DNA from 3 places in the Pseudarthrobacter sp. J1738 genome. Region 1 is predicted to be linked to each of the others. Evidence: riboswitches for the same ligand, from Rfam matches in the RefSeq annotation. Region 1 holds a riboswitch; each other region holds the start of a gene.
The links. A riboswitch is a leader RNA that binds a small molecule or an ion and turns the genes downstream of it on or off. The one in region 1 is predicted to bind thiamine pyrophosphate.
Positions count from the first base shown of each region.

Region 2: linked by a shared signal. The riboswitch ahead of ACQR35_RS00375 (ECF transporter S component) and the one ahead of thiO (glycine oxidase ThiO) in region 1 are both predicted to bind thiamine pyrophosphate.
Region 3: linked by a shared signal. The riboswitch ahead of thiC (phosphomethylpyrimidine synthase ThiC) and the one ahead of thiO (glycine oxidase ThiO) in region 1 are both predicted to bind thiamine pyrophosphate.

Region 1 covers NZ_JBNPEO010000001.1:615,079-621,479, forward strand. The annotation lists gene ACQR35_RS02985 (DEAD/DEAH box helicase) at 1-1,161, opposite strand, end outside; gene ACQR35_RS02990 (RNB domain-containing ribonuclease) at 1,501-2,964, opposite strand; gene thiE (thiamine phosphate synthase) at 3,081-3,767, opposite strand; TPP riboswitch at 3,795-3,908, shown strand; gene thiO (glycine oxidase ThiO) at 3,896-5,167, shown strand; gene thiS (sulfur carrier protein ThiS) at 5,164-5,409, shown strand; gene ACQR35_RS03010 (thiazole synthase) at 5,411-6,187, shown strand; gene ACQR35_RS03015 (hypothetical protein) at 6,202-6,401, opposite strand, start outside.
Region 2 covers NZ_JBNPEO010000001.1:74,637-81,037, forward strand. The annotation lists gene ACQR35_RS00365 (MMPL family transporter) at 1-2,110, opposite strand, end outside; gene ACQR35_RS00370 (TetR family transcriptional regulator) at 2,148-2,771, opposite strand; TPP riboswitch at 2,905-3,036, shown strand; gene ACQR35_RS00375 (ECF transporter S component) at 3,094-3,711, shown strand; gene ACQR35_RS00380 (ABC transporter ATP-binding protein) at 3,711-5,300, shown strand; gene ACQR35_RS00385 (energy-coupling factor transporter transmembrane component T family protein) at 5,297-6,115, shown strand; gene ACQR35_RS00390 (UDP-N-acetylglucosamine 1-carboxyvinyltransferase) at 6,226-6,401, shown strand, end outside.
Region 3 covers NZ_JBNPEO010000002.1:269,745-276,145, reverse strand. The annotation lists gene ACQR35_RS04945 (alpha/beta fold hydrolase) at 1-485, shown strand, start outside; gene thiC (phosphomethylpyrimidine synthase ThiC) at 552-2,294, opposite strand; TPP riboswitch at 2,347-2,454, opposite strand; gene ACQR35_RS04935 (VOC family protein) at 2,613-3,440, shown strand; gene ACQR35_RS04930 (hypothetical protein) at 3,488-3,994, shown strand; gene rpsP (30S ribosomal protein S16) at 4,197-4,619, shown strand; gene ACQR35_RS04920 (RNA-binding protein) at 4,621-4,863, shown strand; gene rimM (ribosome maturation factor RimM) at 4,993-5,517, shown strand; gene trmD (tRNA (guanosine(37)-N1)-methyltransferase TrmD) at 5,518-6,318, shown strand.

The DNA of each region.
Region 1 (6,401 bases):
GGTGCCCTTGTTGCCTGCGCGGCCGGTGCGGCCAACACGGTGCAAGTAGATTTTCTCGTCTTCTACGCACTGGTAGTTGATCACGTGAGTGACATCGTCCACATCAATACCGCGGGCAGCAACGTCAGTGGCAACCAAAACGTCCACCTTGTTGTTGCGGAAAGCTCGCAAAGCCTGCTCGCGTGCACCCTGTCCAAGGTCACCGTGGATGGCTGCAGCGGCGAAACCGCGATCAACCAGCTCTTCAGAAACTTTGGCGGCGGTGCGCTTGGTTTTGGTGAAGATGATGCTGCGTCCGCGGCCACGTGCCTGCAGAATACGTGCCACAACCTCAATCTTGTCCATGGCGTGGGCACGGTAGATCAGCTGACGGATGTCGCGCTTGGTCAGGCCTTCGTCATCCGGGTCAGCTGCACGAATGTGCGTGGGCTGGGTCATGTAGCGCCGGGCCATAGCAATGACCGGGCCAGGCATGGTGGCAGAGAACAACAAGGTCTGGCGGACCGCAGGAGTACCAGCGATCAATGTTTCCACGTCCGGCAAGAAACCAAGGTCAAGCATTTCGTCAGCCTCATCGAGGATCACGATCTTGACGTTTTTGAGGACCAAATGCTTTTGCTTGTAAAGGTCAATGAGTCGACCCGGGGTACCCACTACAAGCTCAACGCCCTTTTGAAGAGCTTCAATCTGAGGCTCGTAGGCGCGCCCACCGTAAATGGTAGCTATCCGCGCGTTGCGCTTGCGTGAGGCAGTCTGAAGATCGTTAGCCACCTGAACGGCAAGTTCACGCGTGGGAACAATAACGAGTGCTTGAGGCGCACCCGGTGCTGGCAAACGGTCATAGCCGGGGTCATCCTGGCCAACCACACGCTGAAGAGCGGGGATACCAAAGCCGAGCGTTTTACCCGTTCCGGTTTTGGCCTGACCAATGATGTCGTGGCCAGCAAGGGCTACGGGCAAGGTCATGGACTGGATGGGGAAAGGATGAGTAATTCCGGCATCAGCCAGCGACTCAACGATGTCTGCGCGGACGTCGTAGTCGGCGAAAGACTTCTCTTCAATTTCTTTAGCTACCGCGGTGGTAACGATGGTCTCTTCAGGCTCAAGGACTTCCGTACCGGAGGCATCGCTGAGGATTTCATGGGTGTGCAATTCACTCACAGGGAGTTTCCTTATTCATTTGGGCCGCGCGTTGTGCTCGACGTAGAGGTAGAACGTTGTTCCGGACCTTCGGAGCACACGGTAAACGCGCAGACAATTCCAGTGGAGCCGATCGCGGTTTTTCTAGGCGCCGGCACTGGGACCGGCGGTTCATTATCAGTCCGCGTAGGGGCGGGATTGTTGATTTCAGGGACCGCATCAGCTGCGGCCAGCGAAGTTTGGTGGTTCAATCAACGACCGGGCATCCATAACTACTTTTTCAGTCTAGCCGTAGAGCAGCCGAATCACGGGATCGCGCCACAAGGTGGGCTACCTTGTGGCGCTGGCAACGCTGAGTGCTTAGCCCACGCGTTGGAGCACAATCTCGCGTTTGACGATGTCTACCGAGACCAGTTTGACCCTCACTACGGTGCCAGCTTCCATTTCGCCTTCGCAGCGAGCAGCGACAGCAGGTTCGGCAATTTGAACTATTCCGTAGGGAACGTGATCCGGCTTGCCGTTGCCGTCTCGGGACCCCGAAATGACCACTGCTTCAAATTCCCGGCCCACCAGAGGACTCAAAATCGCAGCCTCAATGGTGTCTATGGAGACACGTTCAAGTTTGGACGCCAACTGGTCTGAAGCCGTCATAATCTCAGGCAATTGCGCCAAAGACTCCCTTGCCCAGGCAGGGACTTCTTGGCCGTTACTCAAAGCCTCACAAATAACAAGACTCCAACGGTCAACGAGGCGGCGCAACGGTGCAGTGGTGTGCGCGTACGGAGCCCCAATGGCTGCCTGAACCGTTTCTTGCGGAACGTCCCCGTCAAAGGGGGTGTAGCCGGCTCCGCGGAACAAAACGCCGGCCGAATGCAAAATGGCCAAGTGCTTGGGGTTGCTTGGATCAAGGGTGCGCAGATATTCACCATAGGAGATCGAGGAGTCCCATTTTTGACCCAATGCAGCAGTCTGCAAGGTAAATGCTTTCAGAGATTTTTCATCGGGAGCAGGCATGGTCCGCAGAATGCCCACCTTCCCCTTGAGCATAATGTCAGCGGCCGCCATTCCGGTGAGCAATGAAATTTGTGCGTTCCAATCCTCAACGGGTAGTTGCGGGGCTGCCACAATCCGGTAGGTTATGCCGGAACCACCGGGGACTTGTTCGATCTCCTGCTCGGGGATGTTCAGGCTCGCACCGCCGCGCTTGCGTTCTAGTTCAATGCGTTTGAGGCCGATCTCTTTGAGCAGCTGAAGACTCTCTGAGGCGGTGCCGTTGTCGATCTGCTCTTGAACACCTTGATAGTTAAGTTTGGCTCGGCTGCGGACTTGAGCACGGCGGACGACGGCGGAGGTCAGCTCGGCATTGGCGTCGAGTTCGAATTCCCACACATAGGCAGCTCGAAGCTGATCTGGCAGCAGGCTGCCAGCGTCTTCGGAAATAATCTCTGGGTGCAGAGGGATGCGGCCGTCCGGAGCGTAAAAAGTCTGACCACGACGGCGAGTCTCAGCATCCAGTTCGCCGCCTGGGTTCACAAAAGACGGCACGTCAGCAATCGCGTAGAGAACTTTGTAGCCGTCGCCGGCCCGTTCCAAATACATGGCTTGGTCAAGGTCAGTTGAGCTGGGTGGATCTATCGTCACAAATTCAAAGGCCGTGAGGTCAAGGCTTGGAAGCTGATGCTTAGCCACAGCAGCTTCTGCGTCTTGGACGGCCACTGGAGGATATTCCAAGGGCAGTTTGAGCTCAGTTTTTAGGGCACTCAGTGCACCTGCCAATTGGCTCTGCGGGTCAAGGGCGCGTGGGGCTATCCGTTGATGAGACACGAAATTCAGGCTAGCGGGAAAAGCCACCTTAGTGGCGGAAATAGCGTCAAATTCTTCGTCACGATTGCCGCAGCTCCGTCCGCTCCACCGATTCTTGGCCCGTCTGAGCAAGAAATCTAGCTGTTGGCCACGTCGTCTTGGCTGGGTAACGCTTCAAGCAACTTGAGGGCCGCTTCAGCAGGATCGCTAGCCTCGGTAATGGCGCGAACCACCACCACACGCTGGGCCCCAGCTTCCACCACTTGGCCGATGTTGCTCAGGTCAATCCCGCCGATTGCGAACCAAGGGATCTGAATGGGGCCATCGATTTTGGCTGCTGCTTGAGCCGCATATTCCACCAATTCCAGCCCGACGGCGGCCCGGCCGGGTTTGGTGGGAGTCGCCCACAGTGGGCCTACACAGAAGTAGTCCAAACCTTTACGGCCCGGGGCTGCAGCAATGGCGGCGTCCACTTGGGCTGGGGAGTGAGTGGACATACCTATCACCGTTTTTTTGCCCAGCACTTTTCGAGCAAAGTCGAAGGGGAGATCATCCTGCCCAATGTGGAACACCGGAGCTTGTGCAAGGCTCGCCACGTCGGCGCGATCGTTGACGGCCCACAACCGTCCGTGCCGTGTAGCGGCTGCCTCAAGAACTTTGAGTGCTTCCAGCTCCGTGGCCACATCAATGTTCTTGTCCCGCAGCTGGATGATGTCAACGCCACCGGAAAATGCGGCGTCAACAAAGTCGGCAAAATCTCCGCGTTCGGTGCGCGCATCGGTGCACAGGTAGAGGCGGGCAGCATGGTGGACGTGTTGGCTCATAAGAACCAGCGTAGTTCCTTTAGACTGGGCGAGTACTGCGGGAGCTTGAACACGGTGTTGTTCACGGCTGAGAGGGCTTTAGTGCCGACCGTTATACCTGATCCGGATAGTGCCGGCGTAGGGAAGGAATGAAGATGGCCGTAGAGGCTGACGTTGCCGTCATTGGCGCGGGCATTGTGGGGATGGCTATCGCATACCAAGCCCTCACGTCTGGCCGTTCGGTGGTGCTGATTGATCCAGCACCCGGAACCGGCGCCACCCACGCTGCAGCAGGGATGCTGGCACCAGTGAGTGAGCTCCATTATCAAGAGCAGCAACTCCTTGAACTCACTCTCGAATCGGCCCGATTGTGGCCAGAGTTTGCACGTCCGTTTGCTCCGAACGCCGGTTACCAGAACACAGAAACACTGCTATTGGGTGTGGACGCGGCCGATCGTCGGGCCCTAGCGGACCTGTACGCGGAACAACTTCGTCAAGGACTCAACGTACAACCACTAACGGTGTCACGGGCCCGCAGTGCGGAGCCGCTATTGGCCCCAGGGCTGTCGGCCGCTTACACCATTCCCCAAGACCACCAAGTGGATCCACGGCGAATTCACGCAGCACTTTTAGAGACCTTTATTAACGACGGCGGCATTCACCTGAGCGAGCGCGCGCTCGGCTTGGTGTGGAGTGATGCCAGGGTCGCGGGAGTGGACCTTGGAGATGGCCGCACGGTCAGGTCACAAGAAGTGGTAGTTGCTAATGGAACTTACGCAGAAGAGTTGCAAGGGCTTCCACCCGGTCTTCGGCTGCCCCTGCGGAAAGTGTACGGGGATATTCTTCGCCTCCGGGTGCCTTCAAAATTGCGTCCGCTGCTGACCGCCACTGTGCGCGGAAGCGTCCATGGTGTTCCCGTTTACATTGTGCCTCGAGAGGACGGGACGGTAGTTATTGGTGCCACCTCCCGTGAGGACAATAGCTCCGGTGTTTCTGCCGGAGGCGTTTACCAACTGCTCCGCGACGCCCAATCGTTGGTTCCGGCCGTGGCTGAGCTCGAACTTTTCGAGTCCACTTCAAGGCCACGTCCAGGTACTCCAGACAACGCCCCGCTCCTGGGGCGAGTTGCCGCATCCACACTGCACTGTGACAACTCAAGCTCTGACAACTCAAGCTCTGACAACTCAAGCTCTGGCCACTCAAGTTCGGATCCAAGGAGCCAGCTCAATCCCAAAAGCCAGGACATTCCGGGGTTGATTGTGGCCACCGGGTTCTTCCGCCACGGCGTTCTCCTTGCGCCTGTTGCAGCCCAGATTTGCCGCCAACTTATGGACAGAATAGCGGACGTACGGTGGGCGCCTTTTAGACCGGACAGATTTTCCCTACCCACAACTCACAGCAAGGACCGGGAGCATTCGTGACCACGCTCAATATTTCACTCAACGGGGAGCCACACAGCCTTAGCGCTGGAGCCACCGTTGCAGACCTTGTCCAAGCCGTCACGGGCAGAACGATCAATGAACAAGGACAAGCCGTTGACGGCCGCAGGCTGGGTATTGCTGTTGCCCGCAACGCAGCGGTGGTGCCACGAAGCCAATGGCGCGGAACAACGCTTTGTTCGGAAGACGACGTCGAACTCGTTACAGCAGTACAGGGAGGCTGAAATGTCCAAGGACCAACTTCACATCGACGGCGTGGCACTGAATTCGCGGCTTATTATGGGCACTGGAGGTGCGCCAAGCCTGGACGGTTTGGGGGCGGCGCTGGTGGCTTCCGGGACTGAACTCACCACCGTGGCCATGCGCCGCTATTCACCTGCCACGGCAGGCTCGCTCTTCGAACTGCTGCAAAGCCACGGGATCCGCGTTCTGCCCAACACGGCTGGTTGCTACACCGCTCGCGACGCTGTTTTGACAGCTGAACTGGCACGAGAAGCCCTAGAGACCAACTGGGTGAAGCTTGAGGTTATAGCCGACGAGCAAACCCTGCTCCCGGATGCCGTGGAGCTAGTTCAAGCGACCGAACAACTCGTGGCAAGTGGGTTCCAAGTGTTCGCTTACACCAACGACGATCCGGTTCTGGCGTTGCGTCTGGAAAACTTAGGCGCTGCCGCCGTCATGCCACTCGGTGCTCCGATTGGGACAGGCTTGGGCATCCTCAACCCGCACAACATCGAACTGATCGTTGCCCGCGCCAACGTCCCGGTAGTGCTCGACGCCGGAATCGGCACGGCCTCGGACGCGGCCCTTGCCATGGAGCTAGGCTGCGACGCAGTGCTGTTGGCAACTGCAGTGACCCGGGCTCAGGACCCCGTGATGATGGGCGAGGCCTTTCGCCACGCGGTGGCAGCAGGGCGTCTTGCCCGGCTCGCAGGGCGAATCCCTAAGCGTGAGCACGCCCTAGCGTCCTCACCCATGCAGGGCCGGGCTGAATTTTTGTAGAGAGCGGCCTAAAGCTAGGCGCGGAGAATAGCTGTGAGGCGCTCGCGGTCACTGGCTTCGCGCTGTTTACGCAAGGGAACAACCACAGCGACGGCAGCTGCTGTACCAAGAACAATCGGCAGCACCCAAGGGATCCACGTCAGGCCAGGTTGATAGCCAAAGCCCAACGCGATCACCACCATCCAGCACACGCATGCCACAGCTACGCCCAACC
Region 2 (6,401 bases), 540 kb from region 1:
AGCTCAGCACTGCGCCGGGGTGGTGAACGTCAAAGATGTTTCCCAGCCAGCCCCACTGGTACACGGCCACCACTCCACCAAATGCCGCGGCAAGGGAGAGTAGGAAGCCAGCCGTTGCTAGCAGCGGAACAATGATGGAGCGGAACACCAGCATCAGCAAGATCAGTGAAAGGCCCACCACAATCACTAAATACAGTGGTAGGGCGTCGCCGAGCTTGTTGGAAACATCCACGTTGGCGGCGGTTTGACCGGTCAAACCGATGGTGACGTCCTCAGAAGACTTCAACTCCGTGCCTTTAGCCCGCAGATCGGAAACCACCTTGACCGTCGAGGCGCTGGCCGGCCCTTCCTTGGGGATGATCTGGAAAACCGCAGTAGTGCGGTCCTCGCTCAGAGCAACCGGAACTGCAGCCTGAACATTCTCCACAGTGCGCAGAACTTCCGAGATGTTGTATTCCTTGGTTTGGGCATCGGCTTCGCTCAGCCCGGAAGGCAGCTTGGCCACCAACACGATGGGGCCGTTCATGCCTTCACCGAAGTTCTGGCCAACAGTGCTGTACGCCTTGTAGGCGCTCGAATCGGCAGGTTCCGTCCCGCCGTCGGGTAGTGCCAAACGTAGCTGGGTGGCGGGGATTGCCACCAGGCCCAAGGCAATCACACTGACCACCAAGGAGAGCCACGGGTGTTTGGTGACAAAACCGCCCCAACCGTGGGAACCGTCGTCGTCCTTGGCGTGGTGTGCGGTGTGCGCGAGGTGCTTTTCGCGCCTCTTCCATGCACGCTTGGAAATCAACTTGGTGCCAATGACGCCTAGGAGTGCCGGGGTGAGCGTGATGGCAACGGCCACGGAAATCGCCACAGTTGCTGCTGCAGCAATACCCATCACGGCAAGGAATGGCAGGCCCGGAACAACCAGTGCGGCAAGGGCGATCACCACGGTGAGGCCGGCAAAGGTCACCGCGTTACCGGCCGTTCCGGTGGCGCGGGCGATCGATTCGCCCATCTCCATGCCCTCAAGCAGCTGGTTCCGGTGGCGGTTGACGATGAACAAGGAGTAGTCAATGCCCACCGCGAGGCCGATCATTAGGCCGAGCATCGGGGAAACAGAGCTCATCTCAATCACGCCGGTCAGTGCGAACGTTCCGCCCACACCCACACCCACACCGATGATGGCCATCAGGAGCGGCAGCCCCGCAGCAACCAGGGTGCCGAGCATCAGCAGCAGCACCAATGCAGCCACGGCCAGGCCTACGATTTCGGCCGTACCAAAGAGCTCAGAAACGTCTTCAACAATTTCCTTGCTGAAATAGATCTCCACGCCGGAGGACTTGGCCTTATTCACCACGTCCTGAACTTGCTCGCGCTGAGCCGGGGTTAGGGCGTTGATGGAGGTGTTGAACTGGATTTGTGCCACCGCGGCGTTGCCGTTTTCGGAGACAAAGCGCATACCTTCGGAAGACTTTTGCTGACGCTTGCCGAGGTCCAGTTTGCTCTGTGCATCGGTAAGTTCCTGGGCGCTGGCTTTAGCTTGAGCCACGCCGTCGTTGTATTGCTTTTCAGCGGCCTCTAACTGTGCGGCGGCTGCAGCGGCCTGAGCTGCGGGGATTTGGACACCAGCTGCTTGAGCCTGGGCGGCTTGGGCCTTGCCTGCATCTATCTGCGCTTTGGCGGCATCGAGTTGTTTCTGACCGGCGGCTAGCTGGGCCTTGCCGTCGTCGATCTTCTTCTGGTTGGCTTCCAAGGTGGCGAGGGCGCCATCCAGCTGAGCTTGGGTGGTGAAGGGGTCTACCGAGCTTTCCACCACGTCAACGCTGGAGAGGTCCTTGAGCGCTGCGGAGATGGCAGTTTTTTGCGCATCAGTAATTGCCGCACCATTGCTGCCTTCAAACACCACGGGGGCGCTGCCGCCAGCGGACTTGGGCAGCTCTTGTTTCAACTCATCGAGGACCCGCTGCGTTTCGGTTCCCGGGATCTTGAAGTTGTTGGATGTGGTGCCGTGGAAAGCGACGGCGGAACCACCGACGGCGACCAGGAGGGCCAGCCAAAAGGTGACCACCCACCGGCGGTGCTGGTAGGAGAATTTTCCGAGCCGGTAAAGCAAAAGAGCCATGGGAAGACCGTTCTAGGACGTGGGTTGAGGCGGAAAGTTAGTGGGCAAAACCGTCGCGCAACAGCGAGATGGATTCCACGAGAAGTTGGCGTAGTTCAGCGAGTGATTCGGGGGTGTTGTCTTTGCCGCCGTGGCGTTCCAGCCAGATTTCCATGGCGGCTTTTCCGCACGCGATCACCGCGCCAACCATGGCGCGTACGTAGAGCTGATCAGTGTCCGGGCCTAATCGTTGCAAGGTGGCTTCGGTGAGCCGGGCGGTGGCGTTGTCCCAGGCTTCGAGCTGAAAACGGGACATTTGAGCTTGCCCTATGGTCAACGAACACACCTCGGCCATGGGGCCAAGATGGCCCGGATCTGCCAGTGCGGACACGGCCGCGATGGCTGAGTCCAAGAGCGATTCATCCGCAGGTCGGTCATAAAAACTCGCAATTGCGACGTCGAGGAAACCCTCGGTGGTCGCGGCGAGGGCGGCTTCGGGGCTGGGGAAGTAGTTGAAGAACGTGCGGCGTGAAATGCCGGCTTCTTCGGCGAGCTGGTCTGCGGTGAACTGGCCGAGGCCATGGTTGCGTAGCAGTAACAGCGCAGCCTGAATGATGGCCTGCCGAGTGGCGAGTTTGTTTTGTTCGCGCCGGGAGTGCAGTTCTGGAGCGGTGAGTGTCACTCGCTCAGCTTAGAGCCTTAAGTGCACGCAGTGCAAAATTGCCCGGAGTGTAAGGATTTTAGAAAGTTTCAGGCCTCCACCTGCGTCCGCGCGCCCCTACGGGTGTAAAGTTGACCACGCCCATCAGGGCAGATTTATACGACAGGGGAGCGCCGCCGTCGGACCTTAACGGGTCAGCTGTGTGGGTGCTGAGAGTGCGGATGACCGCAGACCCTCGAACCTGATCCGGTTAGTACCGGCGATAGGGAGTCGAGTTCTCGAAGTGTGCCGGGGCCGCAAGACGCCGGGGCGCTTTCCCCTCCTGTTTCCTCAGGAGGAAGACATGACAACGCAAGTAGCCGCTCAGCAACGTAAAAGCTGGCGCGTAGTAGACATTGTGGTTGCGGCACTGATTGCCGTAGCCGGTGGCGTTATTTTCTGGGCTTGGTCCCAAGGCGCCAATCTTATTTCCCCCGCAACCGTGGCGTACCCGCCGCTGTCCGGACTCTATGCCGGTGGCTGGATGATTCCGGCAGTATTGGGCATGCTGATCATCCGCAAGCCCGGTGCCGCACTCTTTTGTGAGGCTGTAGCATCCATGGGCGAGTTGCTGATGGGTTCCCAGTATGGGGTTACGGTGCTGATCTCCGGCATTCTGCAGGGTTTGGGCGCCGAGTTAGTGTTCGCTGCGCTGAAGTACCGCAACTTTAATCTCACCGCTTCCCTGCTGGCCGGTGCAGGCGCTGGTTTGTTCTGTGGCCTCAATGACTGCTTCCTCCCGTGGGGTTGGAACATTGCCTATTCCGGTGCGGACAAGCTCGTCTACATCGTCTTCACCACCATCTCCGGAGCCATCATCGCCGGTGCGTTGTCGTGGATCGCCACGCGCGGCTTGGCCACCACCGGCGTATTGAGCTCCTTTGCCTCGCGCCGTGCTGACAAGGAGCCGGCGTTCTCCTGATGGCCTCATCAGCTGCGGCTTTCCGGCCGGCAAGCGTCCGGGCGCAGGGCTGGGGGTGGCGGCATGCTGGCCGCTCCACCCCGGCCGTCCGCGGGCTAGATTTGGATATTCGGCCCGGCGAACGGGTACTACTTTTGGGCCCGTCCGGTGCCGGAAAGTCCACGGTTTTACATGCCCTCGCCGGCGTTTTGGGAGATAACGACGCCGGGGCCGCGCCTCACGCCGCTACCGCACCTAGGGCGGTAAGCGACACTGAGGAATCCGAGCAACAGGGCACCTTGCTGCTGGACGGCTTGGATCCGCGGGCGGCCCGCGGCCGGGCAGGGTTAGTTCAGCAAGACCCGGAAAGCCAAGTGGTGTTGAGCCGCATTGGTGACGATGTGGCGTTCGGTGCGGAGAACCTGGCCGTGCCCCGCGAGGAAATCTGGCCACGGGTGCGCGAGGCGCTGGCCGACGTCGGACTTTCTCACTTGCCTTTGTGGCACTCCACGGCGGAACTGTCCGGTGGTCAGAAACAGCGCCTCGCGTTGGCGGGGGTATTGGCGATGCGCCCTGGGATCATTTTGTTGGACGAGCCCACCGCAAATCTGGACCCGGCCGGTGTGCTGGAAGTCCGCGATGCCGTGGAACGCTGTGTGGAGAAAACTGGTGCCACACTACTGGTGGTTGAGCACCGGGTCTCCGTATGGAAAGACCTCGTGGACAGGATCGTGGTGCTGGGCCCGGACGGTGTGCTTTCGGACGGACATCCGGGCGCGGTGCTGACCCACAATGAGGACCTGCTCAAAGCGGCCGGGGTGTGGGTGCCGGGCTGGGTGCCCGAAGTTCGGGGACGCAACGCCACGGTTATGGCCGAAGATCTTGGAAACAAGCCGCTACTGAGCGCAATGGACCTCGCTGTGTCCCGCAAAAAAGCCACACGCCGCGGATTTAGACGAATCCCAGCCGTCCCGGTTCTTAATGGTGTTAATACTGTCCTGAAGCATGGCGAAGCCCTGAGTGTTACCGGGCCAAACGGTGCCGGAAAATCCACTTTTGCCCTGACCTTGGCCGGGCTGCTGGCTCCCGTCTCTGGCCAGGTCAATGCTGGCGAGCCACTGGCTCGCGGCGCGGGAACTGACCCCTACCGATGGAAGCCCAAGGAACTGATCGAGCGGATTGGCACGGTATTTCAGGAACCCGAGCATCAATTTGTGACAGGAAAAGTGATCGACGAACTGCACTTTGGGCCTGCGCAATTGGGCCGCGGTGACGAGCGCGTTGAAGAGCTTATGGCCCGCTTGCGGTTGGAAAAACTTGCCGACGCCAACCCGTATACCCTTTCCGGCGGTGAAAAACGGCGACTCTCCGTTGCCACAGTGCTGGCCGCGCACCCCGATGTTTTGGTCTTGGATGAGCCAACCTTCGGGCAGGACGCCAATACATGGGCCGAACTTGCGTCCTTGCTCACCGAGCTCCTGGACGCCGGGACCGCCGTTGTCGCAGTCACGCACGACGCCGAATTCACTCACGTTTTGGGTGGGGCTCAGTTGAAACTGAGTCCGGAAGCGCACTCGGAAGCGCACTCGGAAAGGGAAGCGCAGGCATGAGCGCCACGGTACCTTTGCCGCATAACGACACCCAAACCCCCGGTGGGGCGCTGCTGAGCCGGGCCAATCCGCTGGCCAAATTCGCCGCCGTCGTAATCATTACCTTGGCGCTGGTGCTGTCCATTGACTGGCTGTCAGCCTCCGTGGCTCTCGCAGCTGAATTGCTGATACTGCCGCTGGCCGGGCTGAGTGCTCGGCAATTGTTCCAGCGAGGCTGGCCACTACTCTTGGCGGCGATCCTGGGCGGTTGGTCTACGGCGCTGCTGGCGCCGGAACACGGGAGAATGCTGTTCGACGTCGGCATCTGGTCCATGAGCGAAGGCTCACTGACCTTGGGGCTGGCGTTTATGTTGCGCGGTTTGGCTGTTGCGTTGCCAGCCGTGCTGTTGATGGCTTGCACGGATCCCACAGACTTGGCGGATTCGCTGGCTCAGCAGGCCAAGTTGCCACACCGTTTTGTGCTGGGGACATTGGCTGCGCTGCGGCTCGTGGGGATCATGGTCCAGGAATGGCAGACCATTGGGATGGCGCGGCGCGCCCGGGGCGTAGGGGCCACCGGGAATCCCTTGGTGCGGATCAAGGCGAAGCTGGGGCAGAGTTTTGGGTTGCTGGTGCAGGCGATCCGGCGGGCGTCACGGCTAGCGGTGACCATGGAGGCGCGCGGTTTTGGTGCCGGCGAACGCTCGTGGGCACGGCCTGCGGCGTACAGTGGGATGGACGTTTGGGTGCTGGGCGGTGGCTTGTTGATTGCGCTAGCAGCGGTGAGCGCGGCCGTTGTGTGTGGCACGTGGAACTTTGTATTTACCCAGCAGTAAGCCGCACTGGGTTATGCCAAATATCGCATGAGGTGACTTAGGGCTCACTAAAGGAGCCCTTCGGCGCGTCGATTCGACTTAAATAACTCATGGATGATATTTCTTAAGCTATGACTCAGCAGACTGTTGAACACGTTGGTGCACTACTTCGCGATGCTCGTGGAGAAAAAGGTTGGACCCAAGGCCAGTTGGCTTCAGAGCTGGGGACTAGCCAAAGTGCCGTGGCGCGAATGGAAACCGGGCGGCAAAACCTCAGCCTGAAAATGATCCAGCGCCTCGAGGACAT
Region 3 (6,401 bases), on a different contig from region 1:
AGCATGGCCTGTCCCTTGATTTTGATGCATTGTTCCTCAAAGCTGCCCCGAGTGATTATTCCTGGGAGCAGCGCAAGGCCGCGGTAGCGAGCGCCCTTGAAGACGGCGGCCATCTCGTGGCCCACGCCGAGGGTGCTGCCGACGCCATGTACGTGGCCCTCGAGCACCCGGAACTTGTTTCATCCCTGGCGCTTTTTGAACCGGCATGCCTCTCGCTCACCGCCGAACTGCCAGCCACTGCCGCATACCTTTCGGCCCATTCCAAGGATGAGCTCCGCCCCTGGGAGGCGCCGGTTCACATTGTCCCCGGCGTCCCCACTCTGGTGATCACCGGCGGTTGGGAACCAGTATTTGAGGAAGTGGCCCAGTATTTGGTGGGCACCGGCGCCGTTCACCGTACGACGCCGGGTGCTCACCGCCCGCAGGACAGCGTAGAAGCCGCCGGGCTACTGAAGTCCTTCCTGCGGAAACAGTCTCCTCGCTAGGGCTCAGACTCGGCGCCATTTGGCGCCGAGCTCCGCCCTAATCGGTTACAGCGGCGGCCATCCGTTCTAGTTTTGAGCCGGCAGTTCCAGCTCCGGCAAGTAGACCTTGGCACCGGAAGCCATAAATTCGGCGCTCTTCTCTCGCATGCCTTCCTGCGCTTGAGCAATCGCTGCCTGGGAATCGGCCGAACCGTAGGTGTCCCGGATGTCTTGGCTGATTCGCATGGAGCAAAACTTAGGCCCACACATGGAGCAGAAGTGCGCGGTCTTGGCCGGTTCGGCTGGCAGCGTCTCGTCGTGGAAAGACTCTGCAGTTTCGGGGTCCAGCGACAGGGCAAACTGATCGCGCCACCTGAATTCGAAGCGCGCCTTAGACAGGGCGTCGTCACGTTCATTCGCGCCGGGGTGGCCCTTAGCCAAGTCCGCTGCGTGAGCTGCAATCTTGTACGTAATCACACCCGTCTTAACGTCGTCCTTATTAGGCAGACCCAGGTGTTCCTTGGGGGTGACATAGCAGAGCATCGCGGTACCGTACCGGGCAATCTCGGTGGCGCCGATGGCCGAGGTGATGTGGTCATAACCTGGCGCAATGTCCGTCACAAGGGGGCCGAGTGTGTAGAACGGGGCACCCTTGCACAGCTCTTGCTGGCGTTCCACGTTCTCCCGCACCAAGTGGAACGGCACGTGGCCAGGCCCTTCCACCATAACCTGGACGTCGAACTCCCAGGCGCGTTGGGTCAATTCTGCGAGAGTGTCCAGCTCGGCGAACTGTGCTGCATCGTTGGCATCCGCCGTCGCGCCTGGCCGTAAACCATCGCCGAGCGAAAAGGCCACGTCGTACTGGGCGAAGATCTCACACAACTCGTCAAAGTGGGTGTACAAAAAGTTCTCTTGGTGATGTGCCAGGCACCAACCGGCCATAATCGAGCCGCCGCGCGAAACGATCCCGGTGACGCGGTTTGCGGTCAGCGGTACGTAGCGAAGCAGCACACCGGCGTGAATGGTCATGTAGTCCACACCTTGCTCGCACTGCTCAATCACCGTGTCCCGGAAAATTTCCCACGTGAGCTTGTTTGCCTCGCCGTTGACTTTTTCCAGGGCCTGATAGATCGGCACGGTGCCAATGGGAACGGGGGAGTTGCGGATGAGCCACTCGCGCGTGGTGTGAATGTCATCGCCGGTGGACAAATCCATCACCGTGTCAGCACCCCAGCGGGTGGCCCACTGAAGTTTGTCCACCTCTTCGGCAATGGAACTGGTCACCGCAGAGTTGCCAATGTTGGCGTTGATCTTGACCAAAAACGCTTTGCCAATGATCATCGGCTCGGACTCGGGATGGTTGATGTTGTTAGGAATGATGGCTCGGCCAGCTGCTACTTCGCTGCGGACCAATTCCACTTCGCAGTTTTCCCGCAGCGCCACAAACTTCATCTCCGGGGTTACAAGTCCCTGGCGCGCATAGTGCATTTGTGTGACGGTGCGCCCGGCAACTGCCCGACGCGGCACGGGCCGGGTTCCCTTCCACTCTGCGGAGGCGGCGCCGCGCCGCAGAGCCGACTTGCCGTCGTCGAGCAGGTTCCTGCCCCGCCCGGTGTAGGCCTCGGTGTCTTGGCGCTCGGAGATCCACGGAGCCCGGAACGGTTCCAAGCCCAGTACCGGGTCACTTCCTGGCCCGGCTGTTCGGTACAGCTGAAGCGGCGGGTTGGCCGCGCCGTTGGGGGACGGGTCCAAAGCCACTTCGGTGACGGGGACACGGATGCCACTTTCGGCGTCGGAAATATATGCCAAAGAGTGGGACGCGAGGCTCATTACGGGCGTTGGTGACTCGTTTTGGGTAGAGCTGTGCTGTGAATTTGTGGTGCTCAAGGTGTTGCTCACTTCCTTCGCCGGCATTACCCGGACAGGTTCAACGGTCGCAAGCTGCGTCAGCCTGATCTCAGCCCATGCATGGGCACCCGTGTGGTCGTAGACGAAGCTACCACAAGGAATCGCCACCCACTTGGAATAAATTGAAGCTTCAAGTAATTTAATAGAGTGAACCCACAACGAGAGCCGTTGCGATCCACGTCAGGAGATACCGTGTCCACTGGTGCAAACACCCAAGACCTTTTGCCCGCCGAGCTGAATATGGGCACGGTGATGCTCAAAGTCGGCGACCTCAAAATGATGTCCAAGTACTACCAGACAGCATTGGGCCTAGACGTTGTGGCCGAACAAGACGGCGGACTGTACCTGGGCCGCGGCGCCACCCCGGTAGTTCACCTCGCCCCGGCAGCTGGACTCCAACTGCCCTCCCGCGGCGAAGCCGGCTTGTTCCACACGGCAATCCTGTTCAAAGACCAGCCCTCGCTCGCCGCAACCGTAGCCACCGCAGCCAACTTTGAGCCGCAAGCTTTTGTAGGCAGCGCCGATCACCTGGTCAGCGAAGCCTTCTACTTCACTGACCCTGAAGGCAACGGAATTGAGCTCTACTTCGACAAGCCCCGCGAGTCCTGGAAATGGGACGGAGCGAACGTGGTGATGGACAATGTCGCCCTGCCGCCGCAGCAGTACCTCAACGATCACCTCAGCGAAGCATCCCTCGAGAACCAACGGCAAGCAGACGCAGGTGTGGGCCACGTCCACCTCCAAGTGGGAGACGTTGCCACAGCCGAAGACTTCTACGTCAAAACCCTCGGCTTTGAACGAACCGCAGGCTGGCACGGCCAAGCACTCTTCGTATCCGCCGGCGGATACCACCACCACATGGCCATGAACGTCTGGAACAGCCGAGGTGCCGGTCCCCGCAAGGACACCCTGGGCCTGGGCGAAGTTCTCATTGAAGTTCCAGCCAGCGATGACCTTGGTGCGCTCGCAGACCGGCTCAAGGTTGCTGGCTACGCCTCACACCACACCGGTGCCGAACTTCGCTTCGAAGACCCGTGGAAGAACCAAATCCGCGTTGCGGTGCGCTAAATCTGGAGGCACGCTGGGCTAGGCTGAAGCTGGCACCGTGAAAGCGGATGCCTAGTCCCATTGAGCAGCACTACAGCGAGGTCATCGTGCCGGAAATCACCAGCTTCACTGAAGTATTTGTAGCCACTCACGACGCAGCACTCAAACATGCAAAAGCCCTCGAAGCTGCCAGTAATGGCGCGGCGCTCGTTGCCTCCTACGCCGGGGCTGTCCGCATCCCCAACATCTCCGACTATGAGATCGAACAACTCGGAGACGTAGCCGGCGCGGCAGTACACGCTGGGGGAGCAGACTTTGAACTCTCCATGGTTGACGTGGACTCTGACTCCTTGCTCGCCGTCCCCGCGCCAATGGTGCGCGTCCTGGCTGAACTCTTGAGCTATGAGAGTGAAGGCGAAGGCGACGTCCTCGAAGAAGTGTCCACCACGTGGGCTGGGCAAGAGGACATGCCGTTCGACGCCGCCGCTGCCGCCGGCCATGTGCGTGCTCTGGCCAAGCTTGCTGCAGAAGTAGACGAAGCCAGCCGCACCCAGCTGTACGTTTTTGCTGTTTAGAACCTTCCGTCCCACCCAAAACGCGCCGGCTAGGGGACCTTTCGCAAAATAGTCGAGGCTCTGGCATAATGGACAGGTACTCGATGCGCGCGGCCCCTCTCTCTGCGTGATGTCTTGTCCTTCCGAAACCGCAAGTATGGCCCGCCCCACGGGTGCAGAACCGCGGATTCACCCCGTTTCAGAAACAGGAGTGACCACAAAAGTGGCCGTAAAGATTCGCCTTAAGCGCTTCGGTAAGATGCGCGCACCGTACTACCGCATTGTTGTAATGGACTCCCGCGCCAAGCGCGACGGCCGTGCCATTGAAGAAATCGGTAAGTACCACCCCACCGAAGAGCCCTCGTTCATCGAGGTTAGCTCCGAGCGTGCACAGTACTGGCTTTCTGTGGGCGCACAGCCCACCGAGCAGGTTGCTGCGATCCTCAAGATCACCGGTGACTGGCAGAAGTTCAAGGGCTTGCCCGGCCAGGAAGGCACCTTGAAGACCAAGGCTGCCAAGGAAGCATTCGTTGCTCCGGAGAAGGGTTCCGTCATCATTCCGGAAGCCATCACCCCGAAGGCAAAGAAGGCTGAAGAAGCTGAAGAGGCTCCCGCCGCCGAGGCAGAGACCACCGAGGCTGAGTAAATTGCTGGCAGAAGCGCTCGAGCACTTGGTGCGCGGAATCGTTGACTCTCCCGAGGATGTCAAAGTTTCCGCCAAAAACAACCGCCGCGGGGAAACCCTTGAGGTGCGCGTTGACCAAGAGGATCTTGGCCGTGTTATTGGCCGTCAAGGACGCACCGCACGCGCATTGCGCACGGTGGTTAATGCCCTGGCTAATGGCGAGCAAGTCCGTGTAGACGTGGTTGATACTGACCGTCGTCGCTAGCTAGACGCTACGCACAGTTTTGAACTGGCTTCAGTCCGGCCCCTCCACCGAATATGGTGGAGGGGCCGGACTGCTTTAGAGCCGCAAAGCATTTAGTACGGCCAACAATTTTTTGACGTAGAGGAAACAATGAAGCTACAGGTAGCTCGAATCGGAAAGCCCCACGGAATTCGTGGGGAAGTCACCGTCCAAGTACTCACCGACGCCCCCGGGGACCGGTTTGTCCCCGAGACCGAGTTCATTGTGGAGCCCAGCAACTTGGGCCCCCTCACCGTTTTTAGTGCCCGCTGGAATAAGGACATCCTGTTGCTGGCCTTCGACGAGATCGTTGACCGCAACCAAGCCGAGACTCTCCGCGGTGCCAAATTGTTCATCGAAACCGAGGAGCTCGCCGAAGATGGCGACGATTCTGACGCTTGGTATGAGCACGAACTCGTAGGACTCGAGGCCCGTGTTGGCAATGAGAAAGTCGGCACTGTCAAAGCGCTAACTACCCTGCCGGCCCAAGACTTGCTGACCATCGAAACGCCTGCCGGTGAGGAAGTGTTAGTCCCGTTTGTTGAACAGATTGTGCCTGAGGTCAACGTGGCGGATGGTTTTGTTCTGCTCACTCCGCCGGATGGATTGTTTGAACTAAACCGCGAAGGCGAATAAATGCGCATAGACGTCTTTAGCATTTTCCCCGAGTATCTTGCACCGCTTGAGCTCTCTCTTTTAGGTAAAGCGCGCCAAGAGGGGACGCTGGAACTTGCCGTCCACGATCTGCGCAGCTTCACCACTGACAAACACCGCAGTGTTGACGACACCCCCTATGGTGGCGGCGCCGGAATGGTGATGAAGGCTGAGCCTTGGGCTCTTGCCCTCGAGTCAGTGCTCCAGCCCGAAAGTGCTGCAGGGAAGCCGGTCCTTATTGTTCCCTCCCCAGCTGGTGCACGTTTCAACCAGGCCATGGCTTACGAACTCGCTGAGGAGGAGCACCTTGTGTTTGCCTGCGGGCGTTACGAGGGCATTGACGAACGAGTTATTGAATGGGCAGCAGACCACTACGATGTGCGTCCAGTGAGCTTGGGGGACTACGTCCTTAACGGCGGTGAAGTAGCTGTACTGGCTATGGTTGAGGCTATCGGCCGGCTTTTGCCCGGAGTTGTAGGTAATCCGGAGTCCCTCGTGGAGGAATCGCATTCGGACGGATTGCTCGAGTATCCCGTATATACCAAACCGGCACAGTGGCGTGAACGTGAGGTTCCGGCCATTCTCTTGAGCGGCAATCACGGCAAGGTTGCTCAGTGGCGCCGTCACCAGCAGTACTCCAGGACGGCGGAGCGCCGCCCGGACCTGATGGAAACGTTCGACGCCGCAAACTTGCCACGAGCTGATCGTGAGGCTTTAGGGGCACTAGGGTACGCCGTCGTCGACGGTAAATTGCGCACTGGTGAGTTTGGACCGCAGCGCTAAGATTCGCCTGTCTGCCCGCAATATGGCAGAATTAGTCCTTGTGTCTACTGGGCCCCCACCTGCCACGGGGGGAGTGCGGCCAA